Regions from separate parts of the Streptomyces sp. NPDC096040 genome, predicted to be linked through region 2. Evidence: predicted binding sites of a transcription regulator. Region 2 holds the regulator's gene; the other holds the start of a gene.
The links. The regulator HspR, encoded in region 2, represses chaperone genes until heat shock. The targets are predictions, from matches to a motif close to TTGAGNNNNNNNNNCTCAA.
Positions count from the first base shown of each region.

Region 1 (6,564 bases), on a different contig from region 2:
ACCGACCACGCGGCGGTGACCCCACCGCGGGAGCTGGCCGCGCACTATGTGCAGGTCTTCGACGTCGATAACCGCAGGCGTCTGTATCTCAGTTGGTGGCAGGACGGCGACACCCCCCGCCAGGGCACGTCCCTGGTCCGCTTCAAGGACGTCTACAAGGCGTACGGCATCGAGTTCACCGGCGAGGAACTGCCGGACTTTCTGCCCGCCGTGCTGGAGTTCACGGCACGCACCGGCAACACGGACCTGCTCACCGAGCACCGTGACTGTCTGGCACAACTCCGCCGCAGGCTGACCGCCTTCGGCACGCCCTACGCCTGCGTCCTGGAGGCGGTCTGCGCGGCTCTGCCGCCCGCGCCCACCGGAGCGCGCCCATGACATCCTCCTGCGGGGCCCCTGCCCCGCATCGCCTCACCCGGTCGCGCCCCGCTCGTCGTCCACGATCTCCGCGTCCACCACTCCCTCTTCGTCGGCCTCGGGCGGGCGCTGCTCTTCGGTCGTCGAGCCGCCGGAGGCACCCGCGTACATGGCCTGACCCATCCGCTGACTGACGCTTGCCAGTTTCTCGACGCCCTGCCGTAGCTCCGCGGTGTCGGCGTTCCGTTCCAGCAGCGCCTTCAGTTCGGTGATCGCCGACTCCACGTCGGTCTTCGTGTCGCCCGGCACCCGCTCCTCGTTGTCCCGGATGAACTTCTCGGTCTGGTAGACCAGTTGCTCTGCCTGGTTGCGGGTCTCGGCGGCCTCGCGGCGTTTGCGGTCCTCCTCGGCGTACTGCTCGGCCTCCCGCATCATGCGGTCGATGTCGTCCTTGGCGAGGGCGGAGCCGCCGGTCACGGTCATCTTCTGCTCACGGCCGGTCGCCAGGTCCTTCGCCGAGACGTGCATGATCCCGTTCGCGTCGATGTCGAAGGCGACCTCGATCTGCGGTACGCCGCGCGGTGCCGGCGGCAGGCCGGTGAGGTCGAAGACGCCGAGCTTCTTGTTGTAGGCGGCGATCTCCCGTTCGCCCTGGTAGACCTGGATGCCGACCGAGGGCTGGTTGTCGGCGGCGGTCGTGAAGATCTCCGCACGCCGGGTCGGGATCGTGGTGTTGCGCTCGATCAGCTTGGTCATGATGCCGCCCTTGGTCTCGATGCCCAGGGACAGCGGGGTGACGTCGAGGAGCAGGACGTCCTTGACGTCGCCGCGGATGACGCCCGCCTGGAGGGCCGCGCCGACCGCGACCACCTCGTCCGGGTTGACGCCCTTGTGTGGGTCCTTGCCGGTGAGTTCCTTGACCAGGTCGGTGACGGCGGGCATCCGGGTCGAGCCGCCGACCAGGATCACATGGTCGATCGCGGACAGCTCCACGCCCGCGTCCTTGACGGCCTGGTGGAAGGGCTTCTTGCAGCGGTCGAGCAAGTCCGCGGTCAGCTCCTGGAACTGAGCCCGCGTCAGCTTCTCGTCCAGATGCAGCGGGCCCTCGGCGGAGGCCGTGATGTACGGCAGATTGATCGAGGTCTCCGTGGACGAGGACAGCTCGATCTTCGCCTTCTCGGCTCCCTCGCGGAGCCGTTGCAGGGCCATCCTGTCGTTGCCGAGATCGATGCCGTACTGCCCCTTGAAGCGTTTGACCAGGTGCTCGACGATCCGCTGGTCCCAGTCGTCGCCGCCCAGGTGCGTGTCGCCGTTGGTGGCCTTCACCTCGATCACACCGTCGCCGATCTCCAGCAGGGAGACGTCGAAGGTGCCGCCGCCGAGGTCGAAGACGAGGACCGTCTGCTCCTCGCCCCGGTCGAGGCCGTAGGCGAGCGCCGCGGCTGTCGGCTCGTTGATGATCCGCAGCACCTTCAGGCCGGCGATCTCCCCGGCCTCCTTGGTGGCCTGCCGCTGGGAGTCGTCGAAATAGGCGGGTACGGTGATCACCGCGTCGGTGACGTCCTCGCCGAGGTAGGCCTCGGCATCCCGCTTCAGCTTCTGCAGCACCCGCGCCGACAGCTCCTGGGCCCGGTACCGCGTGCCGTCGACGCTCCCGCTCTCGGGGAACCGCCAGGCCCCGTCGCCCATGTGCCGCTTCACCGAGCGCGCGGTGCGGTCCACGTTGGTCACCGCCTGCCGCTTGGCGACCTCGCCGACCAGCACATCGCCGTTCTTCGCGAAGGCCACCACCGAGGGGGTGGTGCGCGCCCCCTCGGCGTTGGCCACGACGGTGGGCTCACCGCCCTCCAGCACGGCCACCACCGAGTTCGTCGTACCGAGGTCGATTCCGACCGCCCGTGCCATGTCCGTCCCCTTCCGCCCGGCCACTTCCCCGACTCCAGCACAAAACTTGAGCGGGCCGTTGTCAATGCCGGGTACCCCGTAAACGACGATGCCGCGCCCCCTTGACGGGGACGCGGCATCCGAAGGGCCACGACGGTCAGGCGAGCTTCGCGTCCAGGGTGATGGTGGTGCCGGCCAGGGCCTGGCTGACCGGGCAGTTCTTCTTGGCGTCCTCGGCGGCGGCGGCGAAGCCGGCCTCGTCCAGGCCGGGCACCGTGCCCTCGACGGTCAGGTGGATCCCGGTGATGCCCTCGCCCGGCTGGAAGGTGACGTCGGCGTTGGTCACCAGCTTGGTGGGCGGGGTGCCGGCCCCGGCCAGGGCGTGCGAGAGGGCCATGGAGAAGCAGCTGGAGTGGGCACCGGCGATCAGCTCCTCCGGGCTGGTCTTGCCGTTCGCCTCCTGGGAACGCGAGGCCCACGTGACCGGCTGCTCGCCGATACCGGAGGAGTCGAAGGTGATGACACCGTTGCCCTCGAGGAGGTTGCCTTCCCAAACGGTGTGTGCGGTGCGCGTGGTGGCCACGGTTGTTCCTTTCGGCGTACGGGGGCGAGTGAACCGGTTTCGCTGCCTCCCATCCGATCACATCCTTGCTCACCGCACGCGGAAGACCGGCCCACGGGGAGTGAACGGCAGGCGACGGCCGTCGGGGACGAGGTACGCGTGCTCCCGCCGCACCCGCAGGACGTCGCACCAGCCGTCGGTGATCACCAGGACCGGTGCGTTCGGCGGAAAGTCGTCCGCGCGGTGCAACAGGTCGATACCGGGCTGGAGGACGGTACCGCCGCGGCCGTGCACCCGGACCCGCCCGGCGATCTCGGTCGTCGGCAGGTACCCGGCGTCGTGCGGGGCGGCGTCGCAGAACACGACACGGGCGGCCGGTACGTCACGGGCCTCGGCGTAGGAGGCGATCGCGCCGAGGGCCTTGCCGAGCAGGGTGCGGTCCATGGAGCCGGAGGTGTCCAGGACCACGCCGAAGGTGCAGCGGGCGACCTCCTCGGGCGGGAAGTACCGGCCGGCGCGCGGGATGTCCGGGGTGGACGACTGGCGGCGGGAGGGCCGGGCGTACGACCGTACGGCTTCCGGACGGGGCACGAACTCGTCGAACCAGCGGGCGAGTCGGGCGTCCCAGGGCAGCGGTGGATGGCTGAGCGCGCGGATCTCCTCGACCAGGCCGCCGGGCAGGAAACCGCGGCCCTGCGCCTGGTGCAGGTCGAGGCCCTGGCCAAGGCCCCGGCGGTAGAACTCGTCGAGGTCGGCACAGGCACCGGGCGGCCCGATCGGCGCGCCCAGGACATCGCCGCGCCCCTTGCCGCGCAGGGTGGCGAGGCGCCGCATCCGGCGCAGGTCGACGGCGATCCGGTCGTACACCTCCTCCGCCGACAGGTCTTTCAGCTCCGGGTCGTGCAGCAGCCCTTCGGGCATGGTGCCGACCTGCATCTCGACCAGCCAGCCATTGATGACGTAGTCGCAGGCGATGTTGAAGAGGTAGGGGTCGCGGCCGCCGAGGCGGTCGCCGTGGCGCAGGGCGGCGTGCAGCATCTCGTGGGCGAGGACGAACCGCCATTCCTCGCCGTCCAGGGTGCGCAGCGGGTTGACGTAGATCTCGCCCGCCTCGGGGTTGACGGCGGCGATGGCGATGTCGTGGGCACGGGCCAGTTCGGCGTCGGCGACCAGCTTGATCCCGGCCGCGATACCGCCGAGCAGCGGATAGGAGGAGACGAACCAGCTCAGCGCCTGTTCCCAGGGGCGCAGCGGAGTCGGCGGCCCGGTCATGGAGGTGCGGCGGCCGCCGGCCAGGTCCATCGCCCGGGACATGGTGCGGGTCAGCGCGTGCGCGAACCCGACCTGCCAGTCGGGGACTTGGCCCGCCCACTCGTTCCAGGAGAGGAGGAGCTGGTCGGGTTCGCCACCACTGGTGCCACCGCGCTCATAGGCGGCCGGGACACTGCCGACGCGGCGCCAGCCGGCGGCGAGGCGGTCCTCGTCACCCTCCGGGTAGGACGCCGGCAGATGGTCCGGTGCCTCGCCGACCGGGAAGGTCCGCAGGAAGCGGTTGACGACGGTGCAGCGGGCGGCGAGGTCGTAACGGTCCGGCTGCGTGCGCGGTCCGGTGGCGGCAGGCAGGTGACCGAAGCCCAGATGGATGGTGCAGTGCGCCAACGCCCAGGCCCACTCGGCGGGTTCGGCGCGCCGGGTGGCGTGGGCGTGCAGCACACCGTCGGAGTCGGCCCGGACGAGGCCTTCGTGGGGCGCCAGTTCGCAGTTCTCGTGCCGGCAGATGGTGAACTCGACCGCGCGCAGGGCAGGGTTGGCGCGCAGCAGCTCGACCCCGGCCGCGAAGTTCTCCGCGGCGGGGTCCTTCTTCTGTTCCTTCTTCTGTTCCTTGCGGCCGCCACGGCTCATCGTCGGGCCTCCACCAGCCGGGGCATGTCCCGGGCGGCCTCGATCAGGAACCAGGCGGGCAGCACGGGGTTGCCGTCGGTGTCGGAGGCGATGACGGTCTGGGCGACCTCGACGGAGATCTCGGCGAGCTGCACCAGCAGCGACTTGGCGCGGTACGCGGTCTGCCGGCCGTTCGCCGACATGTGCTCCTTGTCGACGGGCAGTTCCTTGACCAGCCGTCCCCGGAACGACTCGGCCAGGTAGTAGAGCAGGTCGCGGTCCTCGATCCGGTGCGGCCAGCCGGCGTCGCCCTTGAGGATCGCCTCGATCCCGAACCGGCTGCGCACGATCTTGACGTATCCGCAGAAGGCGGTGGCGTGGGGCGGGGTGAGCGTGCCGTGCGCGAGGACCTTCAGGGTCTCCTCGTCGAGGTCGCGCCCGAAGGAGTGCAGGGCGTCGGAGAGCATGTGCCAGGAGCGCGGGGTGGAGAACGGTTCCTCGGTCTTCGGCGGCTTGGACCACAGATGGTCGGGCCGGTCGGTGAGGTGGTCCAGGATCCACGGGTGGACGCCGTTGCCCGCGGCCCAGGCGAGCCAGTCGTTCGAGGAGGCCTCCAGGTGGACGTGGGCGAGCCGGTTGACGAGCGCGGAGGCGATGGGCCGGGCGAGGGCGTTGTCGGTGGCCCGGTTGCCGGCGCCGATGACGATCGATCCCTTCGGCAGCTCGTAGTTGCCGATCCGGCGGTCGAGAATCAGCGAGTAGAACGCCTTCTGCACATCCGGGGTGGCCGCGTTCAGCTCGTCCAGGAAGAGACAGTACGGCTCGTCCCGGGCGATCACCTCGGGCGGGCAGAACACCGACCGCCCGTCACGGATCTGCGGGACGCCGATCAGGTCCTCGGGCGCGAGCTGCGTACCGAGCAGACTCACACAGTCCAGCCCCAGAGATTCGGCGAACTCCCGCACCAGGGAGGACTTCCCGATACCGGGAGCGCCCCAGAGGAAGACCGGCCGGACGGTGGCGAGGCCGAGGAGGAGTTCGGGGAGACGGGCGGGGGTGACGGTGACGGCTGCCTGCAAAGGGTGGGCTCCTGAGGAGTGTTCGAGGAGGTGACGATTACCTCCGACCCGAACAGTGTGTGCCGGGAGCCGGGCGGACGCAGCCGATTTTTCACGGGTCGGCCTGAGTCGCCCCTCCAGGGGCGCGGGGCGGCGTCCATATGCGGTTTCGCTGCGTGGGCAGTTCCGCCGCGTGAGCGCAGCCACCGCGTGGGCGCAGCCACCGCGTGGGCGCAGCCACCGCGTGAGGCAGCCACCGCGGGAGCGGAACCACCGCGGGAGCGGCACCACCGCGGGAGCGGCACCACCGCGGGAGCGGCACCACCGCGTGGGCGGCACCACCGCGTGTGCACGTCCACCCACACCGTCCCGCAGCCCCCTACGCGGCCTGCCCCTCCTCCGCGGTCCTCTCCGCCTGCCCCGCAGACAACGGAACCTGCGGACCGTCGGCCTCTCGAAGCCACCGCCGCAGCACCCCGTGGACGGCCTCTGCCCCCACAAGGTCCTCGCCCTCCTCCACCGCTGCCGAAACGCACACCGGCGACAACAGGAACGGTCTCCCCTGAGCGCCCCCCAATCCCCCGTGCGACCCGATCTGCTCCTCGAACGCGAGGACCTCGCCGCCCTCCGGGTCGTACGACGAATTCACCATGATGTCCGCGGTGTGCGGGAACGAGTGCGTCCGCCGGACGGCGTCCGCCGCACCCGCGCCGAAGACGGCCAGCGGACCCGGATGCCCGTCGAGCCGGTCGAGGGGTATCTCCGCGCCGTACGCACCGAGCACGACCCCGCCGTGCTTTTCGCTGCGCACCAGCAGAAACC
Region 1 covers NZ_JBEOTA010000025.1:6,228-12,791, forward strand. Annotated here, with positions in the region: gene narJ (nitrate reductase molybdenum cofactor assembly chaperone) at 1-378, shown strand, start outside; gene dnaK (molecular chaperone DnaK) at 412-2,262, opposite strand; gene ABTY98_RS30065 (OsmC family peroxiredoxin) at 2,399-2,824, opposite strand; gene ABTY98_RS30070 (vWA domain-containing protein) at 2,894-4,705, opposite strand; gene ABTY98_RS30075 (ATP-binding protein) at 4,702-5,763, opposite strand; gene ABTY98_RS30080 (alkaline phosphatase family protein) at 6,122-6,564, opposite strand, start outside.
Region 1: the regulator HspR is predicted to act here: its motif matches at 2,309-2,327, upstream of dnaK (molecular chaperone DnaK).

Region 2 (6,564 bases):
ACGGCCTCGACAAGGACGACCAGACGATCCTCGTCTTCGACCTCGGTGGCGGTACCTTCGACGTGTCCCTCCTGGAGATCGGCGACGGCGTCGTCGAGGTGAAGGCGACGAACGGCGACAACCACCTCGGTGGTGACGACTGGGACCAGCGCATCGTCGACTACCTGGTCAAGCAGTTCGCGTCCGGTCACGGCGTGGACCTCGGCAAGGACAAGATGGCCCTCCAGCGTCTCCGCGAGGCTGCCGAGAAGGCCAAGATCGAGCTGTCCTCGTCCACCGAGACCTCGATCAACCTGCCCTACATCACGGCGTCCGCCGAGGGCCCGCTGCACCTGGACGAGAAGCTGACGCGCGCTCAGTTCCAGCAGCTGACCGCGGACCTCCTTGAGCGCTGCAAGACGCCGTTCCACAACGTCATCAAGGACGCCGGCATCCAGCTCGGCGAGATCGACCACGTCGTCCTCGTCGGTGGCTCCACCCGTATGCCCGCCGTCGCCGAGCTCGTCAAGGAGCTGACCGGCGGCAAGGACGCCAACAAGGGCGTCAACCCGGACGAGGTCGTCGCCATCGGCGCCGCCCTCCAGGCCGGTGTCCTCAAGGGTGAGGTCAAGGACGTCCTGCTGCTCGACGTCACCCCGCTGTCCCTCGGTATCGAGACCAAGGGCGGCATCATGACCAAGCTGATCGAGCGCAACACCACGATCCCGACGAAGCGCTCCGAGATCTTCACGACGGCCGAGGACAACCAGCCGTCCGTGCAGATCCAGGTCTACCAGGGCGAGCGCGAGATCGCGGCGTACAACAAGAAGCTCGGGATGTTCGAGCTGACCGGTCTGCCGCCGGCCCCGCGCGGTGTCCCGCAGATCGAGGTCGCCTTCGACATCGACGCCAACGGCATCATGCACGTGACCGCGAAGGACCTGGGCACGGGCAAGGAGCAGAAGATGACCGTCACCGGCGGCTCCTCGCTGCCGAAGGACGAGGTCGACCGGATGCGCCAGGAGGCCGAGCAGTACGCGGAGGAGGACCACCGCCGCCGCGAGGCCGCCGAGACCCGCAACCAGGGCGAGCAGCTCGTCTACCAGACCGAGAAGTTCCTCAAGGACAACGAGGACAAGGTCCCGGGCGAGATCAAGACCGAGGTCGAGGCGTCCGTCGAGGAGCTGAAGGCCGCGCTCAAGGGCGAGGACACCGCCGAGATCCGCACCGCCACCGAGAAGGTCGCGGCCGTCTCCCAGAAGCTGGGCCAGGCCATGTACGCCGACGCCCAGGCCTCGCAGGCCGCCGCCGGTGGTACCCCCACCGCTGAGGCCGACGACGTGGTGGACGCCGAGATCGTCGACGACGAGCGCAAGGACGGTGCCGCGTGACGGAGGAGACCCCGGGCTTCGAGGAGAAGCCCGACGTCCCCTCCGGCGCCACCCCCGACGACGCCGAGCCGAAGGCCGCTCCCGCACAGGGGGCGGCCCCGGCCGGGGACGCAAGCGCAGAACTGACCGGTCTGACCGCACAGCTGGACCAGGTACGCACCGCGCTCGGCGAGCGCACCGCGGACCTCCAGCGCCTCCAGGCCGAGTACCAGAACTACCGCCGCCGAGTGGAGCGCGACCGGATCACGGTCCGGGAGATCGCCATCGCGAACCTCCTGACCGAACTCCTGCCCGTGCTCGACGACATCGGCCGCGCACGGGAACACGGCGAACTGGTCGGTGGTTTCAAGTCGGTGGCCGAGTCGCTCGAGACGGTCGCGGCGAAGATGGGACTCCAGCAGTTCGGCAAGGAGGGCGAGCCCTTCGACCCGACGATCCACGAGGCGCTGATGCACAGCTATGCGCCGGACGTCACCGAGACGACGTGCGTGGCGATTCTGCAGCCCGGGTATCGCATCGGCGAGCGCACCATCCGCCCCGCGCGGGTGGCGGTCGCCGAACCGCAGCCGGGAGCGCAGGCGGTGAAGGCCGAGGGGACCGACGAGGCCCCCCCGGCCGGCGAGGACAAGGACAACGGCCCTGAGGAGGGCTGAAGTCGTAGAGATTGAGCGGAACACCGGAAAGGGGGCGCGTCGGGGATGAGCACCAAGGACTTCATCGAGAAGGACTACTACAAGGTCCTCGGCGTCCCCAAGGACGCCACCGAGGCCGAGATCAAGAAGGCGTACCGGAAGCTCGCCCGCGAGTTCCACCCGGACGCCAACAAGGGCAACGTCAGGGCCGAGGAGCGCTTCAAGGAGATCTCCGAGGCCAACGACATCCTCGGCGACCCCAAGAAGCGCAAGGAGTACGACGAGGCGCGCGCCCTCTTCGGCAACGGTGGCTTCCGCCCCGGGCCGGGCGCGGGCGGCGGCAACTTCAACTTCGACCTGGGCGACCTCTTCGGGGGCACCGCGCAACAGGGCGGGGGCGGCTTCGGCGGCGGTTTCGGCGACGTCCTGGGGGGCTTGTTCAACCGGGGCGGCGGCGCGGGCACGCGCACCCAGCCCCGGCGCGGCCAGGACATCGAGTCCGAGGTCACGCTCAGCTTCACGGAGGCCATCGAGGGTGCCACGGTCCCGCTGCGGATGTCCTCGCAGGCCCCCTGCAAGGCCTGTTCGGGCACCGGCGACGCGAACGGCACACCGCGTGTGTGCCCGACCTGCGTCGGCACCGGCCAGGTGGCGCGGGGATCGGGCGGCGGCTTCTCGCTCACCGACCCCTGCCCGGACTGCAAGGGCCGCGGCCTGATCGCGGAGAACCCCTGCCCTGACTGCAAGGGCAGCGGCCGCGCCAAGTCGTCGCGCACCATGCAGGTCCGGATCCCGGCAGGGGTGACGGACGGCCAGCGGATCCGGCTGCGCGGCAAGGGCGCACCGGGCGAGCGGGGCGGCCCGGCGGGCGACCTGTACGTCATGGTCCACGTCGACACCCACCCGGTGTTCGGCCGCAAGGAGGACAACCTCACGGTGACCGTCCCGGTGACCTTCACCGAGGCGGCGCTCGGCGGCGAGGTCAGGGTGCCCACCCTGGGCGGACCGCCGGTCACCCTCAAGCTGCCCCCGGGCACGCCCAACGGCCGCACCATGCGCGCCCGTGGCAAGGGCGCGGTCCGCAAGGACGGCACCCGCGGCGACCTCCTGGTCACCGTCGAGGTGAGTGTCCCGAAGGACCTGTCGGGGAATGCTCGTGACGCACTGGAGGCGTACCGCGAGGCGACCGCGGGCGAGGACCCGCGCGCCGAGCTGTTCGAGGCCGCGAAGGGAGCATGACAGGGATGGACGGCCGTCGACGCAGTGACAATTTCCGCGGGCCGTACGAACTGACCGAGGAGACCCCGGTCTACGTCATCTCGGTGGCGGCCCAGCTCTCCGGACTGCACCCGCAGACGCTGCGCCAGTACGACCGCCTCGGCCTCGTCTCGCCCGATCGCACGGCCGGGCGGGGCCGCCGCTACTCGGCCCGCGACATCGAACTGCTCCGCCAGGTGCAGACGTTGTCGCAGGACGAGGGCATCAACCTGGCCGGCATCAAGCGCATCATCGAACTGGAGAACCAGGTCGTCGCCCTCCAGGCCCGCGTGGCGGAGATGGAAGCGGCCCTGGACGGCGCGGCGGCCGCCATGCAGCAGCGGGAAGCAGCGGTACACGCCTCGTACCGCCGCGACCTGGTGCCGTATCAGGAGGTCCAGCAGACCAGCGCACTGGTGGTGTGGCGGCCGAAGAAGGCCAAGGACTAGCAGCACCTGTGCGAAGGGGCCCGGAGGTTCGCCTGAACCTCCGGGCCCTCGCGTGTCACTCGGCGGGTGCGCCGACCGTCCGGTCGGCTTGTTGGCCGTCCAGGTGAGCCGCGCCTTGCCGGTCGTGGAGTCGTACGTGACCGAAGTCCCGGCCGGGGCTTGGTCTTGTCGACGCCGGCCGACGTGAGGGGCGTGTACGTGAACTCGACCTTGGCGGCGCCGGTCCGGTTCACGTAGTCGATCCGCGGGGTGTGCCTGCCCTGGGGGACGGTGACGTCGAGCGTCTTGGTCACCGTCCTGGTGGTGTTCTTCCACAGGTCGACCTTGCGGCCGCCGTCGACGTACACCCGGATCCCGTCGAGCCCGGAGACGGCGAGGGCGAAGGTGCCGCCGGAGCCGAAGTCGTCCTTCGGGAGGCCGGAGGCGGGGGCGCCGCTCCAGCTCTCGCTGATCGCGGAGTCGCAGTCGGTCTTCTTCGGTGTGCCCTTGAACGTCGTGTCCGCGAACAACTCCCGTTTGTAGACGGGTGAGGCGCAGTTCGTGGCCGCCGATGCGGTGACGGCCGCGGTGCGTCTGGCTGGGTTCATTCGATCCTCTGGGCGTATCCGTGACGACGGAGACGGCCGTTACCGATGTCGACCCATGAGGAATGGAGTTGGTTGTACTGATCTTTGCCCACCCGTGAACTCCCTTTGAGTGGAGGGTCCGTAAAGGCAGTTTGGAGGCGGTTCCGCTTGCCCTTCACAGGTGCAGCGGAGGGTAGTGTTGCGCACTCGTTAAGTAGTTCCGCTTGACGCCGGGTGTGGCGTACGCGTTGTCTTTTCAGACATCTGGGTCGCAAGCAGCCCCATGTCCGGAACGCACTGAAGTGAGCCCCCGTATGCGTCGAATAGCCATGTTTGTGGCCGCGTCCACGATGACCCTCTCGCTCGCCGGCTGCGGCGTGCTCAACGCGACGGGATCGTCGAGCACCGCGAGCCCGACCAAGGGCAACGACATCACGGTGGGTGTGCTGATGCCGGACATCATCAACGCCCGGTACAGAAACTTCGACTACCCGATCATGAAGGCCAAGATCGCCGAGCTCACGAACAAGCAGGGCCGGATCGAGTACGCCAACGCCGGGTCGATCGCCTCCAAGCAGGCCGAGCAGATGCAGAAGATGATCGACGACAAGGTCGACGTCATCGTCCTGGACGCGGTCGACTCGCACGCCATCGCGGGCACGGTGAAGAAGGCCAAGGACGTGGGCATCCCGGTCATCGCCTACGACCGCCTCGCCGAGGGCCCGATCGACGCCTACGTCTCCTTCGACAACGAGCTCGTCGGCGAGGTGCAGGCCCGTACGCTCCTTGAGGGCCTCGGGCCGAACGTAGACACCTCCGACAAGGTCATCATGATCAACGGCTCGCCGACGGACCCGAACGCCAAGCAGTTCAAGACGGGCGCCCTGTCCGAACTGAACGGCAAGGTGACGATCCCGTCCGCGGCCTCGTTCGACACCAAGGACTGGGACCCGGATATCGCCGAGCAGGAGACCACCAAGGCGATCAACGCGATCGGCAAGGACAACATCGCCGCCGTCTACTCCGCGAACGACGCGATGGCGGGCGGCATCGTCAAGGCCCTCAAGGCGGCCGGCTTCACCAACATGCCGCCGATCACCGGCCAGGACGCCGACCTCGACGCCATTCAGCGGATCCTCGCCGGCCAGCAGTACATGACCGTCTACAAGCCCTACCCGGACGAGGCCGAGGCCGCCGCCGAGATGGCCGTCTACAAGGTGCAGGGCAAGGACATCCAGTTCGACGCGCTCACCCAGGACCAGGTCGACAGCCCCACCACCAAGAACATCCCGTCCCAGCTGGTGCAGGTCAGCGCCGTGACGAAGAGCAAGATCAAGGACACCGTCGTCGCGGACGGCATCTACAAGGTCTCGCAGATCTGCACCGCCGACTACAAGACGGCGTGCGCGGAGGCGGGCCTCAAGTAGGCCCGCCACCCGGCGGCTGCCGCGGGCCACTACGCGGCTCCGGCCGGGGACGACGACCCGCCGGCTGTCGTCGCGGCTCAGGCGCCGGCCCATCAGGGGAGCTGATCCAGGACCCGCCGCATGTCCACGGGCTCCGGGCCGGCGTCGGCGTACTCGACGTACCGTCCGGTCCGGGCGAACGGGCCCAGGTCAACGTGACGGGGTGCCACGCGTTCACCCACGAGGATGGGGGAGGCGGAGAGGGCGACCGGACGCTCGGCGATGACAGCTTCGCGAGTGACCGTACAGCGGCAGCCGCCTGGGCACCGTCCGGTCCTCGGTGGCCCGGGCATGCCCGTAGGCGTCGGCGAGACAGGCCTCCAGGGCCCGGACCCGCTGGGCCAGGCCTCTTCGTACGGTCGCCGCCAGTACCGGCTCGTAGGCGGTCCTGACCTCACCCGGCCGCACCCTCTCCGCCAACGCGTACGCGGCAACGATGTCCGCCATGAGACGTCGGAGCGGGCACGTAACGCGGTGATCACCGGCGGATTTCGGGGATCCGCCAGGTCTGCCGCGTGACGTGCCCGCGAGCGGCCCTCCCCGCAACGCGCCTCCCCCGTGGGCGCGTTGCGGGAACCCCGGTCCGATCGGGGGAGGATGGCCCGGGGCCCCGGCGGGTGTCCGGCGAACACCCGTGGGAAGCACCGCAAACGATGCCCCCGTGAACCCGCCGCCACCACCGTCATCTTGTTGCAGTGCGGGCTGCGGAGGCGGGGAGATACCGGAGCGTACCGGTGTGTTACGACGCCCGGTGTGAAGGGAGCCGTGTTGCGGACCCGGTCCGGACCGCTCATAGTTGCGCTGCGGAAGAGGCAGCAAACCGG
Region 2 covers NZ_JBEOTA010000014.1:48,242-54,805, forward strand. Annotated here, with positions in the region: gene dnaK (molecular chaperone DnaK) at 1-1,370, shown strand, start outside; gene grpE (nucleotide exchange factor GrpE) at 1,367-2,023, shown strand; gene dnaJ (molecular chaperone DnaJ) at 2,069-3,241, shown strand; gene ABTY98_RS20455 (heat shock protein transcriptional repressor HspR) at 3,247-3,708, shown strand; gene ABTY98_RS20460 (PA14 domain-containing protein) at 3,705-4,295, opposite strand; gene ABTY98_RS20465 (sugar ABC transporter substrate-binding protein) at 4,589-5,701, shown strand.